4 regions of the Paenibacillus sp. FSL K6-2524 genome follow, and region 4 is predicted to be linked to each of the others. Evidence: predicted binding sites of a transcription regulator. Region 4 holds the regulator's gene; each other region holds the start of a gene.

Region 1 (8,433 bases), 520 kb from region 4:
TCCGTAAAGGGACGAGTGCGTTCAGCTCGTGGTTCCACCCAAATTCGACTTACATCGTGACATTCCTTGGCTTCTTAGCCTGGGATGCAGATGCAAAGTCCTTATTAGTATCTCGTAACGGGGATAAGTCGGTGTCGCTTACAACCGTGATTAGATCGACGGGTTCAACGCCACAGCTACAAAGGGGTAAAATCTCAACCGGTTACTGGAGAAGCTCTCAGCTTAACTTCTCTCTCTGGACAGTTCGTGAAGGAAATCATGTCTTTGGTCAGTGCCAAATATTATGTTACGGACTATATTACATAATCTTCTTTGTAGAAGTCAAGGAAAAAATCTCATTATCTTACCTCTGAATGATCTAAGAAGGCATCATAGCAACCGGATATTATTTCAATGTATCTAAGTATTCTCTGATCTGACTTGGGGTTTTTGCGAATTTACTATGCAAATGTGCCAATTTCTCACCATTTTTGAAAACAAGTAGGCTAGGTATCCCCCGGACTTCATATTTTTCCGCAAAGTCTTCAAATTGTTCTGAATCGACGGCGAAAAAATCCTTGTCTGCGTGTTCGGTAACAATATCCCCAATAAAACGATCAAGGTTCTTACAATCCGGGCACCAGCTTGCATCAAATTTCATAACCGTATACCCATCTTTATTAATACTTTCCTGAAATTGCTCTGGGGTCTTAATTCTCTCCATGTTGTTATCCTCCCTAATTGTGTATCTGTATATATAATACCCTAATAACACAGTTTCCTGAACCCTATTTATATATTTTGCAATGCCTTTTGTTACTGAATCGCTGAAAAAAGGTCATTTGATGCTTCACTAAAAGTAGGATGTGTGAACATTCCAGGAGTTTTTATTAACAAAAAAGGTGGCTATCACCTGATGTCGGATGATATCCACCTTCAATATTAATTCGATAACAATTTCTTATACATTTTAATAGTGCTTATGTGCATGCCTTCATGGTAAATGGAGAAGCTGAGGAGTTGTTCTGGCGTTTCTAAAGTCATCCCGGAAGATGTAGTATAAGGTGGATCGGCTTTAACCTGTAAGTTCTGGCTGAGTACTGCACGAATTCGTTCAGGCTGTTCTTGGAGTAGGGTCTTCAATTCATGAAGAGTCGGAACAGTTACGGATTCGGGAAGACTTAACGGAGAAGTGCCTAGTCCGAATTGCTCCTTATAACCGTCAGGCAATTGTTGTGACTGGTTTGAAAAATGAAAAGCCAATCGTTCAAGGACAACATAAACATGCCCCAGATTCCAGCGGATATTATTTCTGAATCCTTCAGGGATCTGGTCGGCCATTTCTTCTGTGATACCATCCAACAATTTTAGAGTTTGACCTCTTACAAAAGTTATCTGCCTGAAAATAAAGTCTTCCATCTTCCTCACTCCCATCAAATTTATTCCAAATTAATTTTAACATGTATTAGTCATTAGTACATTATTACACCCAAAAAAAATTACCCCACCAATAACCACTTTATTCAAAGTGTTCTTAGGTGGGGCAATGTTTAGATTCTAAATTTGATTAATAAGCTAAGCTGAACAATGCATGAATGTGGGACAAGTAACGAATATTACTTGCTTCCTTCATGAGGGATGCAGGCAATCCTTTTAGCGGAGTAGAGTTACCACCGACAATGGCTACCCCATCTTTACGCCCTAAGCTAGCAAGTGTACCTGAGTTAATAGGATTAAATGTTTCAAACGATTTATCATTCAAGAATGCATACAGATTGTAGCCGATCAATTCACCCATTTGCCAAGCGATTTGTGCAGTAGGTGGATACGGACGTCCGTCTGCTGCAAAGTAAACGGCACTATCACCCGCAATGAATACATCCTTGTGCGAAGTTGACTGCAAGAAATCATTTACTGTGGCACGTCCACGGTTTACTTCAAGACCTGATTCGCCAACGAGTGGATTTCCTTGTACACCACCGGTCCATACGAATGTATTCGTCACAATCTTTTGACCGTCTTTTAGATCAACGACATTGCCTTCCACATTCGTAACAGGAAGCCCGGTAAGGAATTGAACCCCACGTTTCTCTAAGCTAGTTGTAGCACGTTCAATCAATGGTTCAGGTAATACCGGAAGAATCTTCGGACCTGCTTCGACAAGTAGGAGTTTAATTTCTTTAGGGTCTACTCCATATCGCTTGGCAAGTTCTGGCATGGCATCAGCAATTTCACCCACGAGTTCAACGCCAGTTAAACCGCCACCACCAATAAGAATAGTTGCATCGGCTTCATCTTTCGTCTTCGCATAATCACGAATACGGTCTTCAATATGATGTTGAATTCTGTTAGCGTCAGCTGCCGATTTCAATACCATACTATTTTGTTCTAGCCCTGGAATTCCAAAATAAGCCGTTGTGCTTCCCAGACCTACGACAAGTGCATCGTAAGTGAGAGTAACGCCATCGGATAAAGTAACTTGTTTATTGTCTACGGAAAAAGCATTCACTTTCGCAATTTTCAGATCGATATCTTTACCTGCAAAAAGCTTAGTAAGCGGCATTGCAACAGCGCGTTCTGCGGCACTACCAGCTGCAAGGCGATGCAATTCAGTAATAATTTGATGCGTAGGAAATTGATTGACTACAGTAACTTTGGCTTGCTCTTTATTTAAATACTTACGTACGGTTAAAGCACTTAACAAACCACCATAACCTGCACCTAAGATAACGATATGTTTAGACATAATGTTTCCTCCGTCCTTACGAATAAGATTTGAATTTAATTATTTGACTTGTTCACGTTCATTTGCGACTTGAAGGTAAGCATTCATGAAACGGAAGAGCTTCTGTGCTTGCGGGTCCTTCATCATTTTCATCAGGCCAAAAATACCAATAGTCTCTTGACTTTCATTGGCACGATCCTTCGCCTCGATAACAGTTGCCGCCATATTTTTGACAGAACCTACGACAGGTCCACCAAGTTCTTTAATCGCCCCTACCGTATCGCTCTTCAATATTTCATCTGAAGCGACTGACTGTACGAAGTCATAGGACTTTGTTAGTACACTTACAAGTTGTGTTATTTGGGGTAACTGTTCCACTAAAACAGTTAACGATTCCTGAACTTCTGGCTTTAAGAGCTGGTCTAAAACATCTAAATGCTCTTTAGTGACAGTTACTTTTGGTGTTTCTTGTTCAGAAAGGATTTGATTGATTGATTCTGACATATCTAACTCTCCTCTGCAGCAGCTTTACTGCATAATAATATTTTTAAAAATGAACCCAATAGTACTATTATAGCATTTTTCGTGTTACATTTGTCACATACTTTTCAATCCATAAGGTTAGTATGTGATTTTTATTACATCAATTATTTATATAAATCTCAAAATACCGCATATCAGCGCGTTTTTTTCTCAGATATCATTCCATAATTTGGTTTGGTGTCGAATAACAGAAACAACAAGTGGCCCTTCCTAATGAATACCGGAAGAGCCACTTGTTGCCATGTACTAACCTGATATAGTCTACATTAGATCAAAATCTCTCTTTTATTTACCTTATGTCCTGACAGGGATTGGTCAAACATATCAAGAATAATTAGAAACCGCTCAGCCTCACGAAATACGTGATCAGCAAGAAGTGGGTGAATAATGCTTTTAATCCTACATTGATCAATCAAATCACTCGCTGTTTTCTTGAAATCTCGTAATGACTTAACTGAAACCTTGTTCTCATCAACGAATTGACTTAATAAAGGTACCGTTTGAGATTGAGGACGCATGGAGCTTAGATCGATCGCTTGAAACACTAACTGATCAAATTCAAGACTAAATTCCCGAGCCTGATCAACTAATTTTCGTTCTGATGGATCGAGTAAATGACCAATGAATTTTGCGTGGTCTGCCATGATTTTTAAGAAAAACAGATTTTCGTCGATGATCGCATCTTGTAATGGCTCTAACTTCCCACGATTCAATTCATCTAGGCGGTTACGGAAATAGTTGGCCTCCCGACTTACATGATCAACTAGCAGTGGGAAATTATTTCCCCCTGGAAGTTTACACTGCAGTATAAGTCCTAGTATTCTTCTTTTGAAAGCCCAGATGTGGGTAGCTGCATTTTGAACTTCGGTATTAAACTCTCTAATGATCTGCGGGTCTGTATCCATTGAAAATGCATACGATCTTCTCTCGATATCCTCAAAGATGGCTTGGAATTGATTCGCCTCCGCAATGAGCTGGGTGTCTTCCGCTCTAAATCCTAATCGCAGAAAAAACGAGTGTTCTTTCATAATCCTTGACCAAAACCGTATTTCCTCTAATGAACGAGTTACAAAGACATTGGACATGAACATTCCCTCCTAGGGCGGCTTTAAACAAATCAACCTTCTTAGAAGATATGGTCTAGTCTTTGTCCAATATGTCAGACGTTATATGCTCTCCTGCTTTAATGCATCGATAATGTTTTCTTTCTTAACTTTAGAGCTGGAGTACAGCATAGCTGAGCTGACTAGAAGGAATACCGCAATAATTACGTATACAATACTTTTCCATGGAAGAGTGAATTCATAATTAAAACTGTTCATGAGTGATCTGTGTACCAAATACATGACGAGAACGCTAATCGGAAGCCCATAAAGCAATGACTTTATCCCATAAAATATACTTTCATAATTAATCATTTTATTAAAACCCTTGGGTGTCATCCCAATTGACTTAAGCATCGCAAATTCACGTTTGCGAAGGGATATGCTTGTGGAGATCGTATTAAAGATATTAGCAATAGAGATCGACGTAATTAATGCGATAAATCCGTAGGTAAATACCGACATCAACATGATCATTTGTTCATCTTGTTGTCTAATTTGAAAAACATTAAGTACATACATATTGCTTTCAACTAATTCTTCGATTCCTTGTTGAGTTGCTAAGGGATTATTACTTTTCAGATAAAAGGCGGTCTGAATGTCAAAGTTTTGCTTATCAATCAACATTTGATTCATAACGGTTTCGGAAACTACAATATTCAATCCACCTAGTCCTGCTGGATAAATCCCCATAGGTAGTTGATCTGTCAATGCAGCAACTTCCACCTTGGTTAAAGGTTTATCTTCACCTGTTTGGTTTTCTACATACGTTAAATCAAGACTTTGGCCAATCTTCGTATATATAGCCTTTGTTTCAACATACTTCTTCGCTACTTCATCTTCATATCTGGTTGTATCAATCACAATTGCATTGAGTTGATTCGGATCTTGAAGATGTTCGTACTTTGCACCAATTGCTGTTGTATAAGCTTGCAGACTTTCATCACTTAGTGCATTGATAATAACGTAGTAAGGATATTTCCCATCTGTAAGTAAACTCTTATCATTTTTAACCATCTCTTGCAATTCAGGTGCGATCACAGCTTCCTCAATTTTAGAGTATGCATGCAGATTTTTAATAACGTTATATTCCGTAATATCATCCAAACTTAAGATCGATTTTAATAATCGATTAGATTTATCAGCTGGTTCGTTATACGTGGATACCTGAATATCATAATTTACACCCTCCTGTGAGAGTTCCAGTGATTTATGCAAGTTGGAGGTGAAAAAGGATACCGCTAGGAACAAAACAATACTGATAATAAGGGAAAACACGGTTGCCTGGTACCTGCGTTTGTTCCTCTTTAAGTTTTTCAGTCCTATTTCTGCTTCGATACCGAATAGTTTACGAACCAATTTGGATGTCTTGACTGCCTTGCCCGTCAGCTTAACATCTGTAGTCTGCCGGATCGCCTCAATTGCAGAGATCTTAGAGGCTTTTCTTGCAGGGAGATATGTTGAAATAAATATCGTTAGCATCGAAACACCACAAGCGATCAATATGGACCATGGTGTAACGATCACAGTTAGCTGTTCTGTTATTCCGAGTGCACCTTCGATAATCGAATTAATAAACAAAAAGGTGATACCAATCCCCACAAGTCCGCTAATAATCCCAATGGGAATGCTGATCAAGCCGATGATAACTCCCTCAAAGAACACGGAATTTCTCTTTTGCCTTTTAGTAGCACCCACACTCGAAAGCATACCTAAGTGCCTTGCACGTTCCGAGACGGAAATAGCGAACGCATTATATATTAATGAAACAGAGCCAATAATAATGACCGCCATAATGATCACCGACATTGACATAATTAAGCCTTGTAGACTGTCATCATTCGTTATGCCATAATAACGCAATAAATCGTTGTTAAATGCTATGGATTGCTTATCTATCTTATTTTCTTGCGCTACATCCTCTGCATGAGAATATAGAGACTTCTTGACCTTATTTAGCACAACTGTCGCATGAACTGTATCGTCCGCACCCATTATATTCTCATCCACATAACTAATGACAGTATATCCAGGTGCCCATGTCGGTTCCCAAGTAGGACGATCTATTATGCCAACAACCGTATAAGTAGCTGTTGTAGTATTTCGTAACGTTTCAGTTAATTCACCATTCTCAGCTTGTAATGAATTATGCTGCACTAATACTTGATCATTACCCTCACTATCGACCCCTAATCGTTCTCCAATATCAAGAGTTAGCGTATCCCCGATTTTGTACTCCACTTTGGCCGTTTTCGCAATTTCCTCTGAAATTACTATCTCATCATTAGCTTGTGGGAGCCTTCCTTTATTCAACTTGATTGGAAATTGTTCAAACCCTTGAGTATTATACTCTTTGATAAACAAATAAGGTTTATTGTCATTTTGACTCCCTTTTAATAGGGAAAATCCACGATCTCTTGAAATGACAAGCTCTTTTGTGGCGTCATCAGCCTTAATCGCTTCAAGTTGAGTCTTATTCACATCTTTGTATAGGACATGCCACTCCCCATTCGTAGCAATGCTTTGTCTTTGCATGAGTCCCATGAAAGAGACACCAAGTGTAGCGACAGCTGTCACCATGGCTACGGAAATAATAACTCCGATAATGGTTATAAGCGTTCGTCGTTTATTTTTCTTCAAGTGTCTTATCGTTAGTTTGTTGACAATATTCATGGACGAATCACCTCGTTATTGGCAATCCTTCCATCTTCAATGGTAATGACTCTATCCGCTTGCAGCGCAATTCGTTCATCGTGAGTGATAACGATTAGCGTCTGATTAAAGGTTTTATTAAACATTTTTAGCAAGTCAATGATCTCACTACTATTCTTACTATCCAAATTACCGGTTGGCTCGTCCGCCAGCATAATAGCAGGATTACTAATTAGCGCACGACCAATCGACACACGCTGCTGTTGTCCACCTGACAACTGGTTAGGCAGATGATTTAAACGATCTTTCAGATTTAGAATCTTCACGATATCAGCAAATTGCTTCTTATCTACCCGATGTTGATCCAGCAACAAAGGAAGCGTAATATTCTCTTCTACCGTTAGGACAGGAATCAGGTTATAAAACTGATAAATCAACCCTATTTGTCTGCGTCTAAAAATCGCCAGTTGAGTTTCGTCTAAGTTATAAATATCCGTGTTATCGACGAATACTTTCCCGCTTGTAGGTCGATCCACACCGCCCAGCATGTGCAAAATCGTTGATTTACCCGAACCTGACGGGCCGATAATGGCAACGAATTCCCCTTTTTTCACTGAAAAGGATACATCATCAAGCGCCTTAACCGCAGTTTCGCCTTTACCATATGTTTTAGATAGATTTTCAATTGTTAAAATATCCATTATATTAGACCTCCATTTTGATTATGAGATCAGTATATCGGTCTATAATGACTTTCAAGTGACTGTAATGTGACTAGATAGTCACTTTATAAAACTTAATACGAAATTGCGTACCTTTTTCCTTCCCGCTCTTCACTTCGATGTCTCCGTTTTGACTTGTAATGATGCTGTGAGACAAGGCAAGTCCTATTCCGACGCTATCCTCACTTGCATTCTTACCTTTATAGAAACGGTTAAAAATATAAGGTATGTCCTCTTTAGGAATTCCTTTACCGTTATCAGCAACGATGATCTCAGTAAACAGGGCATTTTCTGAAAAAGAAATGTTGATTTCTCCACCTACATGAGTGTGCTCTACGCAGTTTTTTAGAATATTGATCATAGCTTCGGCCGTCCAATTGAGATCACCAATAAAAGTGGCGTTATCTTCACCAGTAACGGAAAGCTTTTGCTCCTTGATATCCATCGGAATCAGAACAGGTTCTAATGCTCTTTGAATAAGTTTCTTCACTGTGATTTGATCATGCTTAAATAACGCGGTTCCCGCATCGATTTTTGAAAACTTTAATAATGACGAAACGAGCCAACCGATCCGCTCGAGTTGGATACGGATATTGCGAGTGAATTCTCTTCTTTTCTCTACTGGAAGTTCGGGATTACTCAACAGGTCTGCCATCATTGTCATAGAAGTAAGTGGAGTTTTGAGTTGATGAGATATATCTGAAATTGC
Region 2 (8,433 bases), 190 kb from region 4:
CAGCCGGAGAATCGACTTTTGCTGTGGTGGAAATCGACCTCTACATGAAGCAGCCGCTGAGAGAAATATGGATGTGGAAGAGCTTCTTGTTGATCTTGCTCAACTGGTAGCTGATCATCCAGATGCGGAAGAAGGAGACTCTTGGGCAGTGGCGGAATCAGCGGATCTGATCGGGCATATTGTTAACAAACATCATCGTTATTTACGTGAAGAGCTACCGGAACTGAAGAAAAGTGTGATGAAAGTGTCACGGGTTCATGGTGAATCCGGGCCTCACTTGATAGAGGTAGAGCGTTTGTTTGGTCAACTCATGTCTGAACTGCTAGAGCATACGGGCAAGGAAGAAGCCGAGGTATTTCCTAAAATGATAAATTGGGAATTAGGGCAGGAGGATGAGGTGCTATCCAAACTTCGCTCTTCTATAGAAGAGTTGGAGGCAGAGCATGACGCTGCGGGAGATATTCTGAAGAAACTACGGGAGTTAACGGGGGATTTTGTGCCTCCAGCACACGCATGTACGACGTATAGAATGACTTATGCGCGTTTAGAAGAATTGGAAGGTATGACATTTACACATGTGCATTTAGAGAATAATATTTTGTTCCCACGGTATACGAAAGCGTAAATGCAGTTCATTTAGCCGCAAGCACTTCGTAATAAGAGGTGTTTGCGGATTTTTCAATAGCAATTATTAGAAAAGTATGACAAATATTGTGCAAAATTTCACAATTAATGTGAATATAATCACAACCTGTTGATATCAATTTAATGTAGACTTTCAGCATGATTCTGAAATATAAGTTGTGATCGTCATGTCGTAACCGTAGGACTTTGAAGGAGGCAATCAAAATGACAACGTATAGAGAGAAACTTGTAGTGATTGGCAACGGAATGGCGGGAATCAGCGCTGTTGAACAAATTTTAAAACTAACAACTAAATTTGACATTACGGTATTCGGAAGTGAACAACATCCGAATTACAACCGAATTATGCTCTCTTACGTTTTGGAAGGCAGCAAGACGATCGATGATATCGTGCTTAATGATCTGCATTGGTATCAAGATAACGGAATTACATTGCACATAGGAACAACGGTTACCAAAATTGATGAACAAACGAAGGAAGTTGTAACCGAGGATGGAGTGCGCGTTCCGTACGATAAAGTACTTATTGCCACTGGATCCAATTCGTTTATTCTTCCGGTTCCTGGGAGTGACAAAGAAGGGGTCGTAGGATTCAGAGATATCGCGGATTGTAATCAGATGCTTCAAGCAGCCCAAGTTTACCGGAAAGCTGCTGTAATTGGTGGCGGTTTGCTTGGCTTAGAAGCGGCTAAAGGACTTGTTCAATTGGGTATGGACGTAACGGTAGTCCATCTGATGGACGACTTAATGGAGCGCCAACTTGATCATCAAGCGTCGTCAATGCTACAGGCAGAACTTGAACGTCAAGGAATTAAGTTCAAGATGGGTGCGCAAACAGCCGAGTTACTTGGTGATAAAAGAGTAAGCGGACTAAGATTTACTGATGATTCGGTATTGGATGCAGAATTCGTTGTCATGGCGGTAGGTATTAAGCCAAATATCGTGGTAGCAAAAGAGAGCGGGATCGATGTGAACCGTGGAATCGTCGTGAACGATTACATGCAAACCTCGATGGAAGGTGTGTATTCGGTTGGAGAATGTACAGAACATCGTGGAACTTGCTATGGACTTGTAGCTCCGCTGTTTGAGCAAGGAATGATTTTGGCCAAACATATTTGTGGCGTAGATACTGCACCGTACGAAGGATCCGTTGTGTCAACTAAATTAAAGATATCTGGTGTTGATGTGTTCTCAACCGGTGAGTTTATTGATGGACCAGGACATATGATCATTGCAAATAAGGATGAATGGAAACAAACATATAAGAAAATTCTGCTGAGAGACAAAGTAATGGTTGGAGCAGTACTATTTGGTGATATTACAGATTCAGCAGAACTGCAAAAGCTCATCAAGCAGAGAACAGAGATGACAGATGAATTGTACGAATCTCTGATGGGTTCAGGGTGCTGTGGCGGAGGGGGTAAGAAAACCACTTCGGTCGAAAGTATGTCCAATGAAGAAATTGTCTGTGGTTGTAACGGTGTCACCAAAGGAACCATCGTGGATGTTATTACAAATCAAGGATTAACTACCGTCGATGAAATTAAAGCTTGCACAGGTGCAACCCGTTCGTGCGGTGGCTGTAAACCAGTTGTGGAGCAAATTTTGCAATATGTACTTGGAGATGGGTTCAAAACCGCGGCCAAACAGGGCATCTGTGGATGTACAACCATGAGCCGGGATGAGATTGTGGCGGAGATCAAAGCGAAAGGTCTTCAAACAACCAAAGAGGTAATGAATGTGTTGGGATGGAGCCAACCAGAAGGCTGCTCGAAGTGCCGTCCTGCGGTTAACTATTATCTAGGTATGATCTACCCGGATAGTCATGAGGATGAGAAGGAATCACGCTTCGTTAATGAGCGGATGAGCGCTAATATTCAGAAGGACGGAACGTATACTGTTATCCCGAGAATGTATGGCGGTATTACCACACCTGAAGAATTGAAGAAGATTGCTGATGTGTCCTTGAAATATAATATTAAAGTTGTGAAAGTAACAGGTGGTCAACGATTAGTTTTAGTTGGAGTAATGAAAGCGGATTTGCCGAAGATATGGGAAGAGCTCGATATGCCGTCGGGGTATGGTTATGCCAAAGCGCTACGGACAGTGAAGACCTGTGTAGGATCCCAGTTCTGCCGTTTTGGTACGCAAGATTCGATGGGTATGGGTGCATTGATTGAACGCAAGTTCGAGAGACTTGATCTCCCCGCTAAATTCAAAATAGCGGTTAACGGCTGCCCGCGTAATTGCGCTGAATCGTGTACCAAAGATATCGGAATCGTCGGTAACGACGGTGGATGGGAAATTTTTATCGGCGGCAATGGTGGGATCAAAGCACGTCTCGCGGATAGTCTCTGTAAGGTTAAGACAGATGACGAATTGGTCGATATTTGCTCAGCTATCATCCAGCATTACAGGGAGACAGGAAATTATCTAGAGAGAACCTCAGAGTGGGTGGAACGAATCGGCCTAGATGCTATCAAGGCAGTTGTTTTGGATAATGCTGAGTCACGAAAAGCACTAGTAAATCGAATCGAGTTTGCACTGCAACAAGTTGAAGACCCTTGGAAAAAAATGCTGAACGATGATAAGAGCCGTAATAGAATGTTCCATCGGTTGGAGATTAGTAATCAGTTGTAGGCTTATTATTATAGCGGTGTGAGAGAAGGGAGAAGTCATGAATATGAGCTTACCAAATGAAACGTTCTATCCTGTTGGTTCACTGGATCAATTTATGATACAAGTAGGTCGGGTTATTGATTTAAATGGGGTGGAGATTGCGGTATTCCAGACTTCAGACGGTAACGTGTTTGCTATAAAGAACGAGAGCCCTCACCCGAAAGGTGGGCCTCTGGCCGAAGGCATTATATCAGGACATTACTTGTATGATCCATTGCATGATTGGAAGATCGATCTGGAGACAGGAAATGTTCAAGCCCCAGATCATGGCCAAGTTCAAGTATATCCAGTGAAAATAGAAGATGGCCAGGTCTGGGTTGCCACGTCTGAGTTTTTGACGGTGTAACCTAGCCTTTGATTAATCAGGTTATCATATAAGAGTGTTGGGGAGGCAGGCCGGATGTTCACGCAAAGTGTGGAAGCAATAATTGAAGCGGCAGTAAAAAAGAAAGAGAAGATGAATGAGAGTCTGCCGCGGTATATCGTATCGGCAATGTTAGCTGGGGCCTATGTAGGATTGGGTATCATTTTGATATTTAGTATTGGTGCTCCGCTAGCAGCAGTTAAATCGCCGTTCCAGACGACGTTGATGGGGATGTCGTTTGGACTTGCACTCACACTTGTCGTGTTTGCGGGATCCGAACTGTTTACGGGTAACAATATGTTTTTTACGATGAGTACGCTCGCTAAAAGAACGACAGTGGGGGATACAGCTAAGAACTGGACTATTGTTTTTCTAGGGAATTTGGCAGGTGCTGTGCTGCTTTCCTTGCTTGTCTGGGGAAGTGGACTGTTCAAGACTGCCGTACCGGAACACCTCATTTTTGCCGCATCAGCAAAGAAGATGGCTGCTCCGTTCTCAGAATTGTTCTTCCGTGGCATATTGTGTAACTGGCTTGTCTGCCTTGCGCTTTGGATGGCCAATCGAGCAAAGGATGATATCTCCAAACTAGTCTTGATCTGGTGGTGTTTATACGCGTTTATTGCTAGTGGATATGAGCATAGCGTGGCTAATATGACCTTGCTTAGTTTGTCCTTGATTCTACCGAATCATCCGGATACAATTACGATCGCCGGCTGGATGCATAATATGATCCCGGTTACTCTTGGAAACATCGTAGGTGGAGCGGTATTCGTTGGAATGGCATACTGGTTTATATCACCGGTACGAAAGAAATAACTTAGTAAAAAATAAACAAGGTTGAGGGTAAATCCCCCCAACCTTGTTTTTGTTTGCAAATGGTATGAAATAAGAATTCCAGGCGCGACCGAAGACGAGTACCATTAAATACGGCAGATTTCGTTCGGGCACAGTTCACAGTGACAAATGTCCTGTAGCATAACGAGGTCTTTAATTACGATCATCCCGTTCTCATACTCTAATGCATCCTTCTTGCGGAGATCACTCAGCATACGGTTGACACTCTCGCGAGTAGCTCCGATCATGTTAGACAGATCAGTATGCGTGATCTTTTTGTTAATAAGGATGGTGTCACCATGTTTCTCACCGTATGTGTTACTCAGACGAATGAGCGTGGAGCAGAGAGCTCCTGGTTTACCATACATCATTAAGTCACGGAATTTTGTCTGTGTCAGGCGGTGATGGATTCCCATCCATTTCATAAAGTCGATAGCAAAGTCACAGTGCTGGCAGATCATGATTTCAAGATCTTTTTGCTCAATTACACCAACTTCACTGTCTTCAATTACTTCAGCTGTAAAGCTGTGCTTGCTACTAAAGAAGGGATCTGCCTGACCGACCATATCGCCACGGCCGTACATATACAGAATAAGCTCTTTGCCTTCATCAGTTGATTTAGTTAATTTAACGCGTCCGCGTTTAAGGTAGAACAGTTTATCGGAAAAGTCGCCTTCCCAGAATAAGTGTGTTCCCTCGGGATACGCTTTTTCTTTCATGGTAACGAGGAGTCGATTGAAGTTTTGTTCGGAGAAGCAGCTCGTATTCCCACGGGGCAGGGCAGCATTCATTATTTCATTCATCATTAAGTTCCCCTTTGTACTCCAAATTTTTCTGAAAATTTAAATTAATTATATACTGTTTATTGTGATTTGAGTTACTGTTAAATGAAAAAAAAGTGTCGAAATTTCAACATTGTGACTAATTTCACTTTATTTTTGATTATGGATAACTTTGCTAAAGAGTTAATAGGGTTTTCAGATTGCGGACTTTTTTAGCCACTCTATAGAAGGAAGAAGAAAGAGTCTTATTTTTTGAAAGGGCTTCATTTTACTGAATATACTTTTTATGTAAGCAATACATGAAAATACACTCAATTAACTGAAATATTTTCATTTTCTTTATAGTATGTGAAAAAATTCACTATACAAGAGTGAAAGTGTGTGATATGATTTATTCATAAAGAGAAGCGCAAAGCTTCGCAAGGACGAACTAATAAGTGAATTTTTTCACGATACCAATAAGGTTCGATCCATTACCAATACCTAGGAGGACGAGAGAGATGGCCGTAAAAAACGAAGTGACGACAAAGGCACAACCGGATGCACAGGAATATATCCAATCGCTGATCGACAAAGCGAATAAAGCAACTGAAGCTTTTATGGGAATGGACCAGGAACAAATTGACAAGATCGTGCAAGCAATGGCATTGGCAGGACTTGACAAACACATGCATCTGGCAAAGTTGGCTGTAGAAGAAACTGGACGTGGTGTTTATGAAGACAAGATTATTAAGAACATGTTCGCTACGGAATACATCTGGAACAGTATTAAGAACAACAAGACCGTAGGCGTTATTGAAGATAATCCTTACGACAACTTCCAGAAGATTGCTGAACCAGTGGGAATCATCATGGGTATTACACCAACAACTAACCCAACTTCAACTACAATCTTCAAAGCCTTGATCGCGATTAAAACTCGCAACCCGATCATCTTCGGTTTCCATCCATCTGCTCAAGCGTGTAGTACTGAAGCAGCTAAGATTTTGTTGGAAGCTGCAGTAAAACACGGTGCTCCTGAAAATTGTATCCAATGGATCGAGAATCCTTCGATGGATCGTACGAACGCACTTATGAATCATAAAGATGTAGCATGTATTCTTGCAACAGGCGGATCCGCAATGGTTAAAGCAGCATATAGCTGTGGTAAACCAGCACTAGGTGTAGGCCCAGGTAACGTACCTTGCTTCATTGAAAAGTCTGCCGATCTTGATCAAGCGGTGAATGACCTTATTCTTTCCAAAACATTTGATAATGGTATGATTTGCGCATCTGAGCAAGCAGTTATCATCGAAGAGCCGATATTCGATCAAGTGAAGAAGAAAATGATCGCAAACGGATGTTACTTTGTAAATAAAGAAGAAGTAACTAAATTGACTGCAGGAGCTATTATTGCTGATAAATGTGCAGTGAATCCAACTATCGTTGGTATGCCAGCAACTAAGATTGCTGAATTGTGCGGAATCAGTGTTCCAGCTGGAACAAAAATTCTAGTTGCTGAAATTGAAGGCGTGGGAACTAAATATCCACTGTCTGCAGAGAAGTTAAGCCCGATCCTTGCTTGCTACAAAGTGAAGAACCCTGAACAAGGTATCGAACGTGCCCTTGAAGTTGTTCATTTCGGTGGTATGGGTCACTCTTCGGTAATTCACTCAAATAACGAAGAAATTATTCAAAAATACTCCGATCGTATGCCGACTTGCCGGATCTTGGTTAACCAACCATCTTCGCAAGGTGGTATCGGTGATATCTATAATACAAACTTACCATCGCTAACACTTGGATGTGGATCTTACGGACGTAACTCGACTTCGTCGAACGTAACTGCTATCAATCTAATCAACGTGAAAAGGGTGAATCGTCGTACTGTGAATATGCAATGGTTCAAAATTCCTAACAAAATTTACTTTGAAAAAGGATCCACTCAATATCTTGCCAAAATGCCTGACATTACTCGCGTACTGATCGTTACTGACCCTATGATGGTTAAGCTTGGATATGTAGAGAAGGTAGAACATTATCTTCGTCAACGCCAAACGCCAGTAGCTATCGAAGTATTCTCGGATGTAGAGCCAGATCCATCGACTACAACAGTTAAACGTGGTACTGAAATGATGGAGAAATTCCAACCAGACTGTATCATCGCTCTAGGTGGCGGATCGCCAATGGATGCTGCTAAAGGTATGTGGTTGTTCTATGAATATCCAGATACAGACTTTAACAACTTGAAACAAAAATTCATGGATATCCGTAAACGGATTTACAAATACCCACGTTTGGGCCAAAAAGCAAAATTCGTTGCGATTCCAACAACTTCGGGTACAGGTTCGGAAGTAACATCGTTCGCCGTTATCACAGATAAAGAAAATGGTAACACGAAGTATCCACTTGCTGATTATGAGTTGACTCCAGACGTAGCTATCATCGATCCAGAATTCGTATACAGTTTGCCTAAGTTCGCTGTTGCTGATACAGGTATGGACGTATTGACTCACGCTATTGAAGCTTATGTGTCGGTTATGGCTAGTGACTATACGGATGGTCTTGCAATCAAAGCGATTCAACTAGTGTTCCAATGGTTAGAAAAATCGGCATTAACTGGCGACAAGCTTGCTCGTGAAAAAATGCATAACGCATCGACTTTGGCTGGTATGGCTTTTGCCAACGCATTCCTAGGCATTAACCACAGTTTGGCGCACAAATGGGGCGGTCAATACCATACTGCTCATGGACGTACAAATGCGATTCTTATGCCGCACGTTATTCGCTATAATGCTAAGAAACCAACTAAATTTGCTGCATTCCCTAAATATACTCACTTCGTTGCTGACGAACGTTATGCAGAAATCGCTCGCATTCTTGGATTGCCTGCTCGTACAACAGAAGAAGGCGTTAAGAGCTTGATCAAAGCAATTCGTGAAATGAACAAGAAACTAGGCATTCCAGAAACATTCCAAGAACTTGGCTTCGATGCAAAGGATTTCGAATCACGCGTAGACTATTTAGCAGACCGCGCTTTCGAAGACCAATGTACTACTGCTAATCCGAAGTTGCCACTAGTTACAGAATTGGCTGATGTATACCGCGATGCATTCTACGGAAGATTTGAAGAATAAGTGAACAAATAGT
Region 3 (8,433 bases), 1.8 Mb from region 4:
ATTTACACATCGGTCATGCCAAGGCGATCTGGATTGATTTTACGCTAGCTGATGAGTTTGGCGGCAAAACAATCTTACGGTTCGACGATACAAATCCGGCAAAAGAAGACGTAGAATACGTTAATTCCATCAAGGAAGATGTTAAATGGCTTGGATTTGAGTGGGAAGAGCTACGATTCGCTTCAGATTATTTTGATGAAATGTATGAGCGTGCTATTTTGCTAATTAAGAAGGGCAAAGCTTTTGTCGATGATCTTAGTGCAGATCAAATTCGCGAGACGCGGGGAACTTTGACCGAACCGGGACAAAACAGCCCTTATCGTGATCGTTCGGTAGAAGAGAACTTGAATCTATTTGCCCGGATGCGTGCAGGAGAATTTAAGGACGGAGAGAAAGTACTTCGTGCCAAAATTGACATGTCGGCACCAAATATTAACTTCCGTGATCCTGTTATTTACCGGATACTACATGCTACGCATCATAATACCGGTGACAAATGGTGTATCTACCCTCTGTATGCGTTCGCGCATCCCTTGGAGGATGCAATCGAAGGCGTGACCCATTCACTTTGTTCACTGGAGTTTGAAGATCAACGTCCATTTTACGACTGGGTGATTGCTGAGACAGAAATGCCAAATGTTCCACGTCAATATGAGTTCGGAAGATTAAATCTGCTACAAACGATCACGAGTAAGCGGAAGCTGAAGATGCTCGTTGATGATGGTGTTGTGGATGGCTGGGACGATCCTCGCATGCCTACATTATCAGGTCTGCGTCGCCGCGGTTATACGCCGGACGCCCTAAAGGCGTTTGTGTTTGAAACGGGTATTTCCAAGGCTTACGGTTCCATCGACTTGAAGACACTTGAGCACTTTATTCGTGAAGATCTCAAATTAAAAGCTCCACGTACAATGGCAGTTCTTGATCCGCTTAAGGTGGTCATCACGAACTATCCTGAGGGGCAAACCGAGCTACTTGAAGCGGAGAACAACAGCGAAAATCCAGAAATGGGTAACCGCCAAATTCCTTTCTCGCGTGAAATCTACATCGAACGTGAAGACTTCATGGAAAACCCACCGAATAAATATTTCCGGTTGTTCCCTGGTAATGAAGTACGTCTGAAGCATGCTTATTTCATTAAGTGCAACGATGTGATTAAGGATGCTGATGGGAATGTGGTTGAGATTCACTGTACCTATGACCCTGAAACGAAGAGTGGTAGCGGATTTACAGGTCGCAAGGTGAAGGGAACGATCCACTGGGTCGAGGCGAGTCAAGCGGTACCTGCTGAGTTCCGGTTGTATGAGCCACTGATCTTGGAGGAAACGGAAGAGGATAGTCTGGAAGAGAAGACATTTATGGATATGATCAACCCTAATTCTCTGAAAATAGTTCAAGGGTATGTTGAACCTGGGATGAAGGACGTTGTGCCACAAGATAAGTTCCAATTTTTCCGGCACGGATACTTCAATGTCGATCCTAAATTCTCGGCTCCGGGACATCCAGTGTTTAACTTGGTTGTGTCGTTGAAGAGTTCATATCAGCCTGGGAAATAAATAAGTTATCGTCTATAAGAGCCGTAAAGCAAATCTTTTTTGCTTTATGGCTTTTTATTGTTGCATTACTCAGTTGAACTGTATATAGTGTAACTATATAGTATGGCTGTATACAGCGAAACTGAATAGAATGGAGGAAAAAACATGAGTAGAGATAAGAACTTACCACTTACGGAAACTGTTTATTATATTCTTCTGGCTTTGATGGAACCAGCACATGGATATTTAATTATTCAAAAGGTGGAGGAGCTAAGTGGTGGACAGGTAAGAATGGCGGCAGGCACACTATACGGAGCGGTTGAAAACTTGGTTAAGCTGAAGCTAATCCAGCCTGTCAAAAGTGAGGACAGCAGGCGTAAAGTTTATGTTATTACTGAAAAGGGCATAGAAACCCTGCGACTCGACTTTGCAAGAATGAATCATATGATTGAAGTCACGAAAAAAATCCTAGGATAACGAACGGGGGAGATAAAATGAGAAAGTGTAAGTTTTTTATCAATTTCGATAAAGAAGAACAATGGCTGAATGACATGGCTAAACAAGGGCATCGATTTATAAATAAATCGAGCAGGTATGAATTCCAACCTGCAAAGCCGGAGAATAGGCTGATAAAAATTGATTTCCGTACGTTTAAAAAACAAGCAGACTTCGAAGATTACCGCGCCCTGTTTGAAGACAGTGGTTGGAAGCATATCGCAGGATCAAAGAAATCAGGATCTCAGTATTTCGAAAAAATAGATGAACACGGAAATGAGGATATCTTCTCAGATGCTGATTCCAAAGCTGGTCGATATCAAAGACTGTCTAAAATGTGGCTTACGCTGGCCGTGTTCTACATTCCTATTTTAGTTGTACTCATTTTAACTAACACCGTTGATCCAACTGCCCTTCTGAATCCGAAATTACTATATTTTACACCGGGATTATGGGAAAGAACCGGAGCATATTTTTGGAGATCGTTTCTCTTTGAGACCCCATTTGTTTTTTTTAGAGGATTTTTCTGGTTTTTCTTTCCGGTCATGATCATTTTATATTTTGCATTTGGTATTAAAGCGAACATGCATTATCAGAAAACACTGGGAAAGTTGTAGTATCTTTGCGCTATTCTTGAGAGACCAAGGCGATTGTAGAAACGGTCCGTTCGCGCTACGTTTTCCCAACAACAAAAGGGGATGACCTTAGCCATTTAAATGGCATCTGGGTCATCCCCTTTTATAGGGTCAAGATATACAGTTAAGGTTCTTTATGAATCATGCCTGGTGAGTAGCCATTCTTATGGATGCGATACCACATCGCACCGAATCCAGCAGCTCCACACAAGGTCAGAATGCTTCCTGCTTTGTACATAATAATCGCACCTAGGTTCTGGAATATCCAGCCACCAAGGAATCCAGCAAGGATCGCTGCTACTCCACTGAGAGCAAAAGCGAATACAGCTTGTCCAGAGGAGCGAGATGGTCGCGGTAGGAACAAAGCAGTCAATTGAGTGCCTACATAGAAGAAACCACCAAACGTGACGGCATGAAGCACTTGAATAAGGATGATCTCCTTGGGAGTTGTAGCCAAAGCCATTAGATACCACCGTAGAGCAAATAGCAAACTGACCAAGGTAATGCAGGCCATGAGATAAGTGATCTTGTGTTTCAGGTAACGCTTTAACAACCAGAACACTCCAACTTCGAATAGTGTGGAGACAAAAATCGCCCCACCAACTTGTAACCTGGAACCACCTAAATCACTTATGAATAGCGGCATGAAGGTAGTGTTGATCGAGTTGGGGATCGCAACTAACAGTCCAAAGATGATGAAGGATATGAAATACCTGTTATGTAATGTCCGGCTGATATCCGCAGTTTTCAACCAAGGAGTGATTGTTGCATGTTTGACTTTGGGTAGAACTAGGGTAGAGCCAATCGCCATGAGCAACATGATACTGAATAGTAGAGAGAGCCCGTTATGTCCAACAGAATCGATGATCGGGCCAGCAGCAAGAGCAACAAAACTCCAACCCAATGAACCCCAGAAACGGTACTTTCTAAACTTCTTCTCAGTTCCATCAACATAGCCTAGGATCAAACTGTTAGTCTGCGAGAGCAGCGGACTTTGGAAAAAATAAAGCAAGATCATGCTGAAGTACAGCATGTGGTATGTGTTTACCTTGAATACTAATTGAATCATGATAAGCAGGCCGATCATGATAAATAATAGCGTGTTTTTAAGATTGCCTTCCCGGTCGCTCCAAAATCTCCAGAACGGATGGGCCAGTAACGAGACGAAGGGACCAATCGCCATAAGACTCCCGATCTCCAACTTGTCCAAACCGATGTCCTGCAAATATAATTGAAAATAGGCTGTAAATATGACCATTGTGCCGTAAATGAAAAAGTTAAGCAGCCCTAAAGGCAGTAAAGAAGAGGAAGACTTCTTCATATTATTCCGCAAACGCTCCATTCCTTTCCGACCATGTCCATGTCATCATGCAGTGATTCTGTTCCAAATGTAACACAGACATGAAAGGGGATACAAACGATCTTTTTTTGAAATTAGCAACATTTCTGTGAAAAGAGACAAATTTGGTGGAGATTAAAGGTATAATTTTGGTTTTCCAAATTATAGATAACATTGTTTGTAAATTTGTCAAATAGTTCACGTAAAGCGCTTACATTTTGCGATATAATACAAGTAGCGATACTTGGTTCCCCTTAATCATGTATCGGGTATATGTTCTTTAGATGATTTCCGACATTTAAGGAAGTCATCTTTTTTTACCAAAGTGAAGTAATATTGTTTCAATATACATGATATAAATAGTCAGGGAGATGACGAAGATGACCATGTTGATCAAGAATCCTGTTAAGATAGCGGCGGAAGAAGTTCGTTGGCTGGAACTTAGAGGGTGGGTATACCAATTGCTGATGGATTTTTTAAGCCGTCCGCCACGTATGTCTTTGATTGCACAATGGCGTGGCGTAGTCGAGCTGAAGAATTCAATTCCAGCCACCCTAGGTGGGACCATATTGAAGGATTATCTGGCGAGCATTGCTGAAGAGGATTTCCGCAAAGTATGTTACGCGGAAGCAGAGGAGTATGAACGTCTCTTTATGGGTCATAATGCGAAGATAGCAACGTGTGAGGCGGCGTACCGCGCAAGAGCAGAAGGTGCGAATGCATTTGACTGTATTTCAGAGATCGGAACCATTTATGCGCAGAGCGGTGTAGCTTTTAACAAATTAAATGGTGAACGCGATGATCATATTGCTCTAGAGTTGGAATTTATGGCTGTATTGGCTGAAGGTATGTTGAATAAGAATAATTTGCGTCAGAGCTGTCTTGAACTGGTAGATACACAAATCGCGTTTCTTGAATCTCACTTACTGAAATGGACACCGCAATTTTCAGCAGATTTGGCTGGGGCGACAACTAGCCCATTATATACTGGATTGTCTGTATTAATGAGGGAGTTTCTGGCGGAGGATTTGGAGCAACTTCAAACTTGGCGAGAAAATGAACTGTTATTCGGAGAAGTAAATACATCCAGTGATGACTGGTAGAACTAACTATAATCATAACAAAAGGGACTATCCCCTGAGGTCATATAAGACCCGGTGGATAGTCCCTTTCTTCTACTTGGAAGTATAGTTAGTTGGCTTCTTTAACGGTTTTTCCTCTTCCGCGATGACTGATCTTCATCAAGAATTCGTAAACAATCGGTACAATGACGAGCGTCAAGAGGGTGGAACTAATCAGTCCCCCGATAACGGTGATACCGAGTCCACGTGAAATGATTCCTGCACTATTTTCAAATCCCAGAACAAGTGGTAACAGTGCACCGATGGTGGCAAGCGCCGTCATGAGGATCGGGCGAAGTCTCGTTGCACCAGCCTCAAGTAAGGCCTCACGCGTGGACAATCCTTCACGTTCCTTATGAATAACGCGGTCGATAAGCACGATCGCATTGGTGACTACGATCCCGATGAGCATGAGAACACCCATCAGTGCCGATACATTTAATGTTTCCCCGGATATCAATAGTGCTACCATGGCACCGATAACGATGAACGGTAGTGAGAAAAGAATAGCGAATGGAGCTAGACCACCACCAAAGGTGACAACAAGAACAAAGTAGACAACTGCAATGGCGGCAGCCATAGCGAGCCCCAACTGTCCAAATGTATCGTTGATTTGTTCGGTTACACCACCAAATTTAATGGTTACACCGTCGGGTTTATCTATTTTGTCGATCTTATCTTGTAAACTGCTAGAGGCGCTATTCACATCGCTGGATATGATTTTTGCGCTTACTTCAACGACCATTTTACCGTCGATACGCATGATAGAGTCTGGTGAGCTACCTTTCTCTACCTTAGCAATATCTTTAATGGGCACTTGTATGCCTAAAGGAGAAGTTAAGGTCTCATTCTCAATATCTGCGATACTGGTATAGGTGTTGGTATCCGTTTCAATATATACCTTATAGTCCTTCCCATCGATTGCGATTTCCGTCAGGACGGGACGTTCATGTAATGGACTTAGCTTCATAGCAAGCTGTCCAGCCGTGAGACCAAGAGAACTCAGTTTCTGCTGATCCGCTACGAGTGTATACTGACCATAAGCTTCGGAAAGGCTGGTGCTTGCTTTCTCAAATTGTTTAGTGTCAGCTTCGATCAACTTGAGGATTTGTTCAGTAACGGGCTTAATATCCTCCAAGCTATCGCCAAACACGTTGACGCTAAGGGAGCCACCGCCTAATCCTCCCATCATCATTTCGGACATGTCAGACCAAGTCCCCTTGTCAACTTGCTCTTTCAAACCATTAATGAGTTCTTCTTTGACCGTTTCAAACTTCTTAGTGTCTTCATTATAAGCAACATAGAAGAGTGCTGAGTTAGAAGAACCGATCCCCATAGGAGTGCTTCCCCCAACGGAGTATTGCATTTTCTCAACGTCAGGTTGATCTAGAATATATTTTTCTGCTGTAAGCATTTTTTGCTCCACATCGGTTAGACGATCGCCAGGCGCTGGAGAATAAGTAAGCATGACGTACTTATCACTTTGTTCGGGTAGGAAGCTGACACCAACTAGTGGGTAAAGGAATAAGCTTCCGACTAGTAGAACCACGGCAGACCCGAAGGTGATTAGTTTATGGGATAATGACCAGTTAAGTGCACGTTGGTATACACGGGCGAGTCCTTGTGGTTTCTCTTCGTGATCATGTTTTTTCTTGAGTCCATTACGGAAAAGTGTATGCGCTAGTGCAGGGACGAGAGTAATAGCTACGACTAGGGAAGCGAGTAGTGAGAATACCATCGTCAGTGCAAATGGCTTGAATAATTCGCCTACCATGCCGCTAACGAATGCTAACGGTAAGAACACCGCAATCGTGACAATCGTTGAAGCCATGATCGGCAAGAACATTTCGCGAGTAGCATCTACTATAAGCTTACTTCCACTTAGCTTCTCACCCGTAAGAGACATACGGCGATATATGTTCTCTATGACGACAATGGAGTCGTCGACAACCCGACCAATCGCTACTGTCATAGCGCCAAGAGTCATCATATTTAAGGTAATATCCATCTGCTCAAGGCAAAGAACAGCAATCAGTAGCGATAAGGGAATGGAAATAATGGAGATAATAGTAGAACGTAAATTGCGTAGAAAGATCATGATGATCAGGACCGCAAATAACGCACCGAATACGGCCTTTGACAACATCGTATTAACGGAATCCGTGATCGGTTTTCCTTGATCCATCAGGACTGTCAAATCAATATGAGGATAGTCTTTCTTTAATTGTTCTGCTTTGTCCTTAACTAGGTTCACGACGTCTACTGTGTTGGCATCGTTAGATTTCACAATTTGGATACCTATAGATTCTTTACCGTTTGTACGGGATATGGATTCTGCTTCACCAACTACTTCGATTGTAGCGATGTCACTGAGTTTTACAGTAGGAATCCCCATCGCCATTTCTGTCGGTGCTCCAGGTACAGCTGTATTATTCGCAATACCTGGTACTGCGTTAGAACTTGCATTAGGTATAACTGGGATTGCAATGTTCTGTAGGTCCTCGACGTTCGTTATGTTCCCATCGACGACAATAGCCTTTTGAGATTCCTCCATCTCAAACAGGCCGAGTGGTACGCGAAGTGCCGATGCCTGCACAATCCCTTTCACTGTATCTTCGTTAAGACCTAGCTCCTGCATCTTTACTTGATTAAACTTAAGGGTAATTTCCTTGGCAAATTGACCAGAGACTTGCACAGAGGCAACGCCGTCCAGATCTTCTAGAACTGGCTTGATATCGTTCTCCACGGTGCGGGTTAAATTTTCTAAATCCCCCGACTCGTTATCCGATAAACTGAGAGAAACAACAGGCAATGAGTTCATACTGAATCTTGTGATTTGAGGTTTTTGTGCGCCATCAGGGAGTTTAACATCATTGAGGGCTTCACGAAGTGCTGCGGTAGCATTATCGAGGTTGGTGTCGTATTTAAATTCGATGAACAACGAAGCAGCGTTCTCCATCGAGGTGGAGGTTAATGTCTTAACGCCATCGACGTTACGTAGTCGTTGCTCCAACGGCTTGGTGATATCTTTCACGACACCTTCTGGTGCTGCACCAGGATAAATAGCAGTCACACTAAGAAAAGGGACATTGATGTTCGGAATGGTCTCCTGTTTCATGGTTAACCCGCTATATATACCAACTGCGGTAACAATAATAGTCAGAAGCCAGATCGCAAACTTATTGCGAAGTGAAAATTGAATCAGGTTTTTCATACTTTAGTTTCTGCTCCTCTCTTTATACTCTCTAGGTTTTGTGGTTCAATAGATAATTCGACAAACTTTTTCCTGTAATTACTTGTTCAAATAG
Region 4 (8,433 bases):
GCATGAAGTTCCAAAATGTGTCTACGGCCTTTCTTATCAGGAAGATCCACTTGAATATGCCGATCAAACCGACCAGGACGCAGCAGCGCACTATCGAGCATTTCTTTCCGGTTGGTAGCTGCTACGAGCAGAATTCGTGGTGTTTCCGAAGAATACATTCCATCCATTTCAGTGAGTAATTGGTTGAGTGTCTGATCATACTCCCTTTGCTGACCACCTTCCCTTTTACCACCAATCACATCAATTTCATCGATAAAAATAACCGCATTTTCTTTTTTCTCTTTCACAGCACGAGTTCGGGCATCTTTGAACAGATCGCGGATGCGTCCCGCACCCACACCAACATACATCTCCACGAATTCACTACCCGAAGCTGTAACGAAAACCGCGTCTGTATATTGTGCAGCGGCTTTAGCCAACAACGTCTTCCCAGTTCCGGGAGGACCAGTTAGTAGAATACCCTTGATAGGTCTAATACCAAAGTTCTTAATATCATCAAGACGAACTAGAAAATCAAGTGCTTCTCTAAGCTCCTGCTTAGCGCTCTCTTGACCCCCAATTTCTTCAAATGTTAACTTGTCTATCCCCTTCTTCTTTCGATTACGACCTTGCAGAGCACCAACCGCAATTCCTCCTCGTGATTTAGCTACTGCAAATAGGGCTGCAAGCATGATCAGAACAATAATAATGGGTACAATATTCACCCCTATATAAGCCAAGAAAATCAAAAATACTGGCACAAATCCAATCGCAACCTCAATCATTGATTTACGCATTGGACCATACCCCCATTTTCTGCGGAATGCGAGGCAAGATAATAAATTTGCTATTTTCTCCATTAGTCAAAGTAATGTACACATTTTTATCATCTATTTCCGCACTCGTCTGTAATGAGCTATCTTGTTGCTCTAGCTTCTCCAAGGTAGCTGTGATCTCTGTATATTGTTTGTTCTCCATCGCCTGTGCTACGGAGAACAATGCCTGCTCCCATAATTTATCTAGAGCAGGTGAGGAAATATCCTCAACATCCAATTTCAGTGTGCGATTTCCGATAATTCCTTTTCCGTCCTGTTCTATATGTTTGACCAAACCGCTAATATCGGTTCCTGGTTCTAATTTCAGTTTCAAATCAACCTCAGTGCGGGTAATATCAAACTGAACAGCATTTACACCCTCATATTCCGTCACCAGTTTTTTTAGGGGATTTTCAACCACCCACTGGCGATAAGCAAACCACCCACCAAACAACAACAGTGCTGATACCGCAACCGTTACAACAATCGGCCAGGTACGAAGTTTCACTTTGATGTCCCCCTTATGATGATAATATGTGTTGATATATATTAACTAGTATACTATTTTCCGACTATATCGATATACTAATCGTATATCATTTCAACAAATAGAAGTATATCACATCATACACACTAATTCGAATGGAAGGTGTGACTATATTTAAAATTTTATATTATTTCGCAGTTTAAACTATGCATACACCACAAAAATAAGCCATGTGCAAAATGTTCATTATCAACATTCGTGCACATGGCTTATTTAAATGTAATTACCTAGCGATTCGGTAGTGTAAACACCTCAGAGAGTGGTTCGCCGCTGCTGAAATTGTAGAAACGATAATAATGATGTGCGTTCTCTTTATAAAATAACTGCCACACTAATTGATCGTTATAAATTCCAGGAACCAATCTTACAATATCAATTTCCGGAAAGCGTTCATGTATGATCGCTTTGACCTGGGCTTCCGTTGTTCCTTCTGAGAGAGGGACTACTCGGGATTCTTTTCCTTCTTGAATCCATACCATGACTGCTTGCCCCGATTCATCCTTACCTTCTACAACCCAGCACACTTCATCCCAAACCGATTTATATACTTTCTTAACATCGCTAATACCGGCTTCCTGCTGTGCTCGTACTACCGCGGCTTGCTCGCCGCTCCACAAATCCTGTTGGATATAGATATAGAAACGGTGAAGACCAAAGAGCACGAGCAGCAGGGTTAGGATAGAGATTAGTATCCATTTGGTTTTCTTCTTCAACCTTCTCTTCCACTCCCCGTTAATGACTTGTTTGAGCTATGACGACGAATTAACGAGATAACAATCCTTCATAAGCTGCTTGCGCTTCATAACGCACTTTTTCTTCGTCAATAGTCAGCGCAGCACCATTCTTAATCACTTGTTTGCCGTTCACCCAAACATGCTCCACATCTTTCGCTCCGGCCGAATACACTGCATGAGAAATATAATCGGTTCTTGGCAGAAAATGAGCCTGCTCCGTATTCAGAGCAATAAAATCGGCCTTCATTCCCTGGGCCAATTTGCCCGTATCCTGTAAGAAAACTGACTTAGCACCATACTCTGTACCCATCTTGAGTGCTTGTAATGCCGGTACAGCAGTTGGATCACCAGATACCCCTTTATGAATCAATGCAGCCAACCGGATTTCCTCAAACATATCAAGGTTATTATTGCTAGCAGCACCATCTGTACCAAGTGAAACGGTAACACCCGCTTTGAGTAATTCAGGCACTCGAGCAACACCGCTAGCGAGCTTTAGATTGCTACCTGGATTATGGGATACTCCTACTTGATGTGCTGCCAGAATTTCGATCTCCTCATCGTTCAAATGCACAGCATGTGCAACCAGTGATGGACGAGAGAACATACCCATATTGAGTAAATGTTGAACCGGTCGTACGCCATAATTACTCACATTTTGTTCCACTTCAGTCTTAGTCTCCGACATATGCGTATGTAACGGCAAGTTAAGATCGTGGGCTGCCTGAACAAATTTCTCGAAGAAATTAGGTGCACAAGTATAAGGTGAATGTGGTGAGAGCATCGTTGTGATCCGCCCGTCTGCTTTACCATGCCAGTCACGAGCAAATCCAACAGCTTCATTTAACTTCTGGCGTTGTTCATCTTCAGAGCAGAACCCAATTGCACCACGCATAAGAACAGCACGTATACCCGATTCTTCTACTACTTTGGCCACTTGGTCCATATGGTCATACATATCTAGAAAGGTCGTCGTCCCACCTTTTAGCATTTCAAGCACGGACAATGAAGTCCCCCAATACACATCACTACCTGTAAATTTAGCCTCCATAGGCCACATTTTATCTTGAAGCCAAACTTGTAGGGCAAGATCATCCCCATACCCACGTAACAGTGACATCGCCGCATGTCCGTGCGTATTTACCAAACCTGGAAGGAAGAGAAGGCCTGCTCCATCAAAAATTTCTGCTCCTTCTGCACCTTCAGGACGTTCCTCACCAATATACGTTATCGTATCTCCCTCAACCAACATATAACCATTAACTACGGGACGTGCATCGTCCATTACCGCTATCGTCCCATTTTTAATTAACCACTTATGACTCATCTAATTCTGTTTCCTTTCCATTCAAATAATAGGCTAAACTCAGGAGGTCCGTTGTAAAATCGGCCGCATGAATACGCACCTCAGGTGGGACCTTCAGAATTGTAGGAGCGAAATTGAGAATCGCTTCTACCCCAGCGGCTACTAGAACATCAGCTACTCGCTGCGCCTCTGTATCCGGAACTGTAATAATCCCGATTCGGATATTATTCTGTTTGACCGATTCTACTAGTTCCTCTATTGGTTGTACCGTAATATTATTGATTTTGCTACCAATCTTCGACGGAAAGGCATCAAAAATACTCACAATTTTCATATTATCCTTCAAGTAAGCATTGTAATTGGAAAGCGCTTGTCCCAAGTTACCAGCTCCGACCAAAGCTACATTAATTTGTTGGTCCAAGTTTAAAATTTGACGAATTTTCTCAATCAGATAAGAAACGTCGTATCCAATCCCTTTACGACCGAAATCACCAAAATAGGCAAGATCCTTACGAATTTGTGCCGGATTGAGTGCCAGTTTCTGACCCAACTCTTGTGAGGAAACTGTAGGTACTTCCCTTTGACTTAATTGATTTAGAAAACGTAAGTAAACGGGTAATCTTCGTACCACGGCATCCGATATTTTTTCTGATTTCATGCATTTTTCCTCCTAATCTGATAAAGAAGAACCTTGTTGTTCTTCAGCGACCAGCCATTCCGAAATACGTGGAACCATCTGTTCAAGTGGCATATGCTCCATCTTCGGTCCGGGTAATGAATATAAAAAGTATTTTCCGTAGTAGGATTCCAAGATGCGCGTATCATAAACAACCACAATTCCACGGTCTTGCGAAGAACGGACCAGCCGTCCAAAACCTTGCTTAAAGCGGATAACCGCCTGCGGCACAGACAACTTCATAAAGGGATTCTTCTTCTCCTTCTGAAGTCGCTCACTCTTCGCTTCAATCAACGGATGGTTGGGAGGTTGGAAAGGTAAACGGACAATTGCCAAGCTGGTTAAAGCTTCACCTGGAATGTCTACACCTTCCCAGAAACTACTCGTTCCAAGCAGAACGGAAGCACTCTGCCCTTGAAACCTGCGAGTTAACTTACTACGATTACCACTATCCATCCCTTGGCCTATTACCGTAATTCCCCGTTGAGACAGCAGTTCCTTAAGAGGATCATACACTTGCCGTAACATTCGATAAGAGGTAAACAACACCAACATTCGACCTTGTGTTACAGTTGCAGTGTCTGCTAAAGACTGCACAAGCGTATTGACAAAATGATCATCTCCTACGCTCCCCTTAACACTCGGGAAATCCCTTGGAATTACTAGGAGTGCTTGATCACGGTAATTAAATGGAGATGGAAGCACTGAAGTAACCAATCTATCTTCGGAGGCAGCCTCCTGAAGTCCAAGCTGTTCAATCATATATTGAAATGATTTATCGACCGACAATGTCGCCGAAGTCATCACTACACTCTTCTTCTTATCAAAGAAATACGATTTTAATTGGGCGCTCACATCAATTGGAACAGCAAAGATCTGTAATGATCGACTACGGTAATTACCATTGCCTTCGATCCAGTACACCGTATCCTCGTCATCCAGTTTGATGAAAGAACGCAAACCATCACGCTCGTTTGCGATATCTTTGAATAATCCACTGATATCCGTCATTAAACCTTCAGATCCGTAATCATCTGGCTCTTCCCTAATCTCACCTAGCATGCGTTCTCCCTTGCGAAGCACATCGCTCAGAATAACATAAATCTGATTCTCCAATGCTTCAATAGCATCCCATTCCTTGGGCTTCCTATTTGGAAGTAACCGAAGAACGAACTGTCCAGGATCTCCTGGAGCTGCATCACTGCGGTCAGGCATGAGCACGAAGAGCATTTCGCTGAGCTTATCCCAGCTCTCTTTCACATCCAGCAGAGAACGATATAAGCCATCAATAATAGAACACCACTCTGATGACTTTTCACTCTTCGTATTCTGAAGGGCGCTTCTAAGACTCGGAAGTTGTCCTGTCTTACTATCTTTGAACAGACGTGTCAAAGTATGCACAACAGTAAAGTACTTTAATTGAAGGCCCAGATGCTTTCCGGCTACGTCTTCTAAATGATGAGCTTCGTCAATAACCAATCGCTCATAGCTAGGAAGCAATTGATGTCCCGCTTGAATATCTGTGAACAATTTGGAATGGTTAGTAATGACTACATCAGCGATACCAGCCTCATGCTTAGCACGATGATAGAAGCATTTGCGGAACCAAGGACAGGAACGACCCAGACAGGAGTCCGACTCACTAGCCACAGTCTCCCAGAAGTCCCCCCCACGATTCCCCATGTTGAGTTCCTCATCGTCCCCGGTCTCCGTTTGGGTCAACCATACAATCATTTGTGCGGCGATCATTACTTCTTCTTTTGGCGTTGCAAAGTCTTTTCTATTTATTTTATGTTCAAATTTTCTCAAACACAAATAATGCTGTCTTCCTTTAAAAATGGCAGCTCTAAATGGAAAAGGCACTACTTCAGTCAGTAATGGAATGTCACGCTCGCGCAACTGTTCCTGTAGATTAATCGTGTGAGTGCTGACCATAACCTTGTCATCTTGTTTCACACTATGGTAAATGGCAGGCAGAAGATACCCTAGAGATTTACCTGTTCCAGTTCCGGCCTCAATTAATAAATGCTTATCTTCTTGAAAAGCCTGCATAACTTCGTCAAGCATCAAGTTCTGTGCTTCTCGCTCTTCATAATTTGGCAGTTTAGCACGTAGTCGATCTCTTACCCCATCCATAAATTGCTGGAATGTCACATTATCCAATGGATTAGTATCGTCACCATACCTAGCCGGAATCATCTCCGTCCAATCATCTACTTGGAGGGCGAATTGCCGATAATAGGTATGACCTTTCGGATTAGGATCAACCTGTTGTTCCTTTTCTTGCAACATGGCATCAAAGAACCAACCTAAATCACTATCTTCTCCTGCAAATAAATCGGACAAACGTTGCAAGGTGAGCAGCGGCAGACCCTCAATTTCCTCCAAACATTTTATGAAGATCAGAGCTGTTGCCAGGGCATCGCTATCCGCCTGATGTGGACGATCATGCTGAACTTCAAACTCTGAAGAAACTTGGCTTAGCTGATACGAAGTCAGTGAAGGAAAAATAATCTTCAAGAAATCCATCGTATCGAGAATTCGTCCGGTAAATGGTAAGTAACCCGTTCTATCCAATGAGCTCTGTAAAAAGTTGAAATCGAAAGCCACATTATGACCTACAAGCACAACATCATTAAGTAATGGAACCATTTCCATCATAACCACATCAAGATCTGGTGCATCCTTAACAAGTTCATCCGTAATGCCTGTTAACCCCGTTATAAACGGTGGAATTGATACTCCTGGATTAACAAAGGAAGAATAAACGTGGGACACAGTAAGATCATCATCTATAATGGCAAGCCCTACTTGGATAATTTCATCCGAGGACTGATTACCTGTCGTTTCAAAATCAAGTACAGCATATTTCATTGCGTTTATAAGTCCCTTTCATCCCAGTCTCTTTAACAGCATAACAGAAGATTTCAATTTTGAAAATTAGTCCCTCCAACATAACAAAGCGATGCGCACCATACAAAGGGTGTTCGCATCGCTATTCAATGGAAGGATTTCATTCTGCGTTATATCAGCGATGATAATTGATTCCCGAATTGTAGCTTTCCGGAGTGATGCATACATGCTTCCAAATTAGCGAGAGGTTCGGGCAAGGACGGATCGCTGTGATGAGCCATTGTAAAATACTCCTTGGCTTTCACACGTACTCCGCGATTCGCTTCAATACATCCAAGTGCGTTATAAATGATTCCACGTAAACGTTTATTAGCTGCACCTTTTAGTACTTGTTGAAATTGTGAATCTGCCGCCTCATGTTGTCCCATATGCAGATGACACATGCCCAAGTATGCGTGTGTGAGGAAACTATTAGGGAATTGTTCCAATACATGTTCGAATTGCCCCATTGCCTGTGGATACATCAGAAGTTTGTAATAACCTTGCCCCTTCACGAAGGCGTCATTCTTCATCACCAAATCCGGTGGTTCAAGTTCCTGGCTTTCTTCAGGACTCCCCCAATTTTGGCGTAAAATACCCATCTTCTCTTCGAAACAAAGCCATTCCTCAATAATGCCGTCACTCATATGCTTGAGCAGGTTCCATTTATGGCCTAGATCCTGCTTATGCACTCCTTGGGCCACCGGGTAATGCCGTGTTATTTCATCCAGCATATCATTCATTTCCGCAAATACATGCTGAAACATCATTTGCACCCCACCCTTAACGAAGATGAACTCTGTATTTAGCTTACGTTCATTTTCTGTTAACGGAGCACTTTTCATTCCCGTAGGTATTAATTGCATAACAAGGGGGCTTTATTTACTGCAAACCACTAAAATTAGCGGATAGTCGAGTGAAGCTCTTGATCCGCTTTTTCCACTGGATGGTTATTCTCGCCTACAAAGACAACCGTTGGTTTATGACTTCTGAGTTCCTCAGCAGACATTTGCGCATAGGAGATAATAATAACGTTGTCTCCTGGTTGTACCAACCTAGCAGCTGCACCATTCAAACAAATCACACCACTGCCTCTTGGGCCAGGGATAACATAAGTTTCTAGGCGTGCACCGTTGTTATTGTTGACAATTTGTACCTTCTCATTTTCCAGAAGATCAGCAGCTTCCATCAAATCTTCGTCAATTGTTATACTCCCGATATAATTCAGATTGGCTTCTGTTACGGTGGCACGATGGATTTTCGATTTCATCATCGTTCTATACATGGTTGATGACACCTTTCTTAGTTAGAATTATATTATCGATTAAGCGTGTCTTACCAAATCGTACGGCAAGTGCAATTAGAACATCCTCTTCACTGTCCTTCAAGGAAGTTATATCATCCAAAGGGATCATCCCTGGAAATTGGCTAAACTCTACATAATCAATTTGAGCTAATGGTTCCGATTGAATCATTTGCTGAAT

What was found. The regulator Rex, encoded in region 4, represses fermentation and respiration genes when NADH is low (regulators of the CRP and FNR family bind a similar motif). The targets are predictions, from matches to a motif close to TTGTGAAATATTTCACAA.
Region 1: a site for Rex is predicted at 3,331-3,348, ahead of NST85_RS15685 (DUF1641 domain-containing protein). Genes of this name have one in related genera too.
Region 2: a site for Rex is predicted at 5,651-5,668, ahead of adhE (bifunctional acetaldehyde-CoA/alcohol dehydrogenase). Genes of this name have one in related genera too.
Region 3: a site for Rex is predicted at 4,191-4,208, ahead of NST85_RS26745 (TorD/DmsD family molecular chaperone). Genes of this name have one in related genera too.

Annotation. Positions count from the first base shown of each region.
Region 1 covers NZ_JBBOSP010000001.1:3,425,444-3,433,876, forward strand. The annotation lists gene NST85_RS15670 (thioredoxin family protein) at 386-703, opposite strand; gene NST85_RS15675 (DinB family protein) at 922-1,398, opposite strand; gene NST85_RS15680 (NAD(P)/FAD-dependent oxidoreductase) at 1,547-2,725, opposite strand; gene NST85_RS15685 (DUF1641 domain-containing protein) at 2,765-3,208, opposite strand; gene NST85_RS15690 (DUF2935 domain-containing protein) at 3,514-4,332, opposite strand; gene NST85_RS15695 (FtsX-like permease family protein) at 4,414-7,023, opposite strand; gene NST85_RS15700 (ABC transporter ATP-binding protein) at 7,020-7,703, opposite strand; gene NST85_RS15705 (sensor histidine kinase) at 7,777-8,433, opposite strand, start outside.
Region 2 covers NZ_JBBOSP010000001.1:4,139,063-4,147,495, reverse strand. The annotation lists gene ric (iron-sulfur cluster repair di-iron protein) at 1-625, shown strand, start outside; gene nirB (nitrite reductase large subunit NirB) at 850-3,285, shown strand; gene nirD (nitrite reductase small subunit NirD) at 3,323-3,670, shown strand; gene NST85_RS19085 (formate/nitrite transporter family protein) at 3,725-4,504, shown strand; gene NST85_RS19080 (Crp/Fnr family transcriptional regulator) at 4,609-5,325, opposite strand; gene adhE (bifunctional acetaldehyde-CoA/alcohol dehydrogenase) at 5,805-8,420, shown strand.
Region 3 covers NZ_JBBOSP010000001.1:5,739,040-5,747,472, reverse strand. The annotation lists gene NST85_RS26765 (glutamine--tRNA ligase/YqeY domain fusion protein) at 1-1,556, shown strand, start outside; gene NST85_RS26760 (PadR family transcriptional regulator) at 1,701-2,012, shown strand; gene NST85_RS26755 (DUF2812 domain-containing protein) at 2,030-2,647, shown strand; gene NST85_RS26750 (MFS transporter) at 2,790-3,986, opposite strand; gene NST85_RS26745 (TorD/DmsD family molecular chaperone) at 4,385-5,107, shown strand; gene NST85_RS26740 (efflux RND transporter permease subunit) at 5,196-8,339, opposite strand; gene NST85_RS26735 (TetR/AcrR family transcriptional regulator) at 8,418-8,433, opposite strand, start outside.
Region 4 covers NZ_JBBOSP010000001.1:3,946,843-3,955,275, forward strand. The annotation lists gene NST85_RS18060 (AAA family ATPase) at 1-776, opposite strand, end outside; gene NST85_RS18065 (hypothetical protein) at 769-1,302, opposite strand; gene NST85_RS18070 (cell wall elongation regulator TseB-like domain-containing protein) at 1,569-2,054, opposite strand; gene NST85_RS18075 (amidohydrolase) at 2,104-3,402, opposite strand; gene NST85_RS18080 (redox-sensing transcriptional repressor Rex) at 3,392-4,039, opposite strand; gene dinG (ATP-dependent DNA helicase DinG) at 4,052-6,931, opposite strand; gene NST85_RS18090 (tetratricopeptide repeat protein) at 7,081-7,815, opposite strand; gene panD (aspartate 1-decarboxylase) at 7,851-8,234, opposite strand; gene panC (pantoate--beta-alanine ligase) at 8,227-8,433, opposite strand, start outside.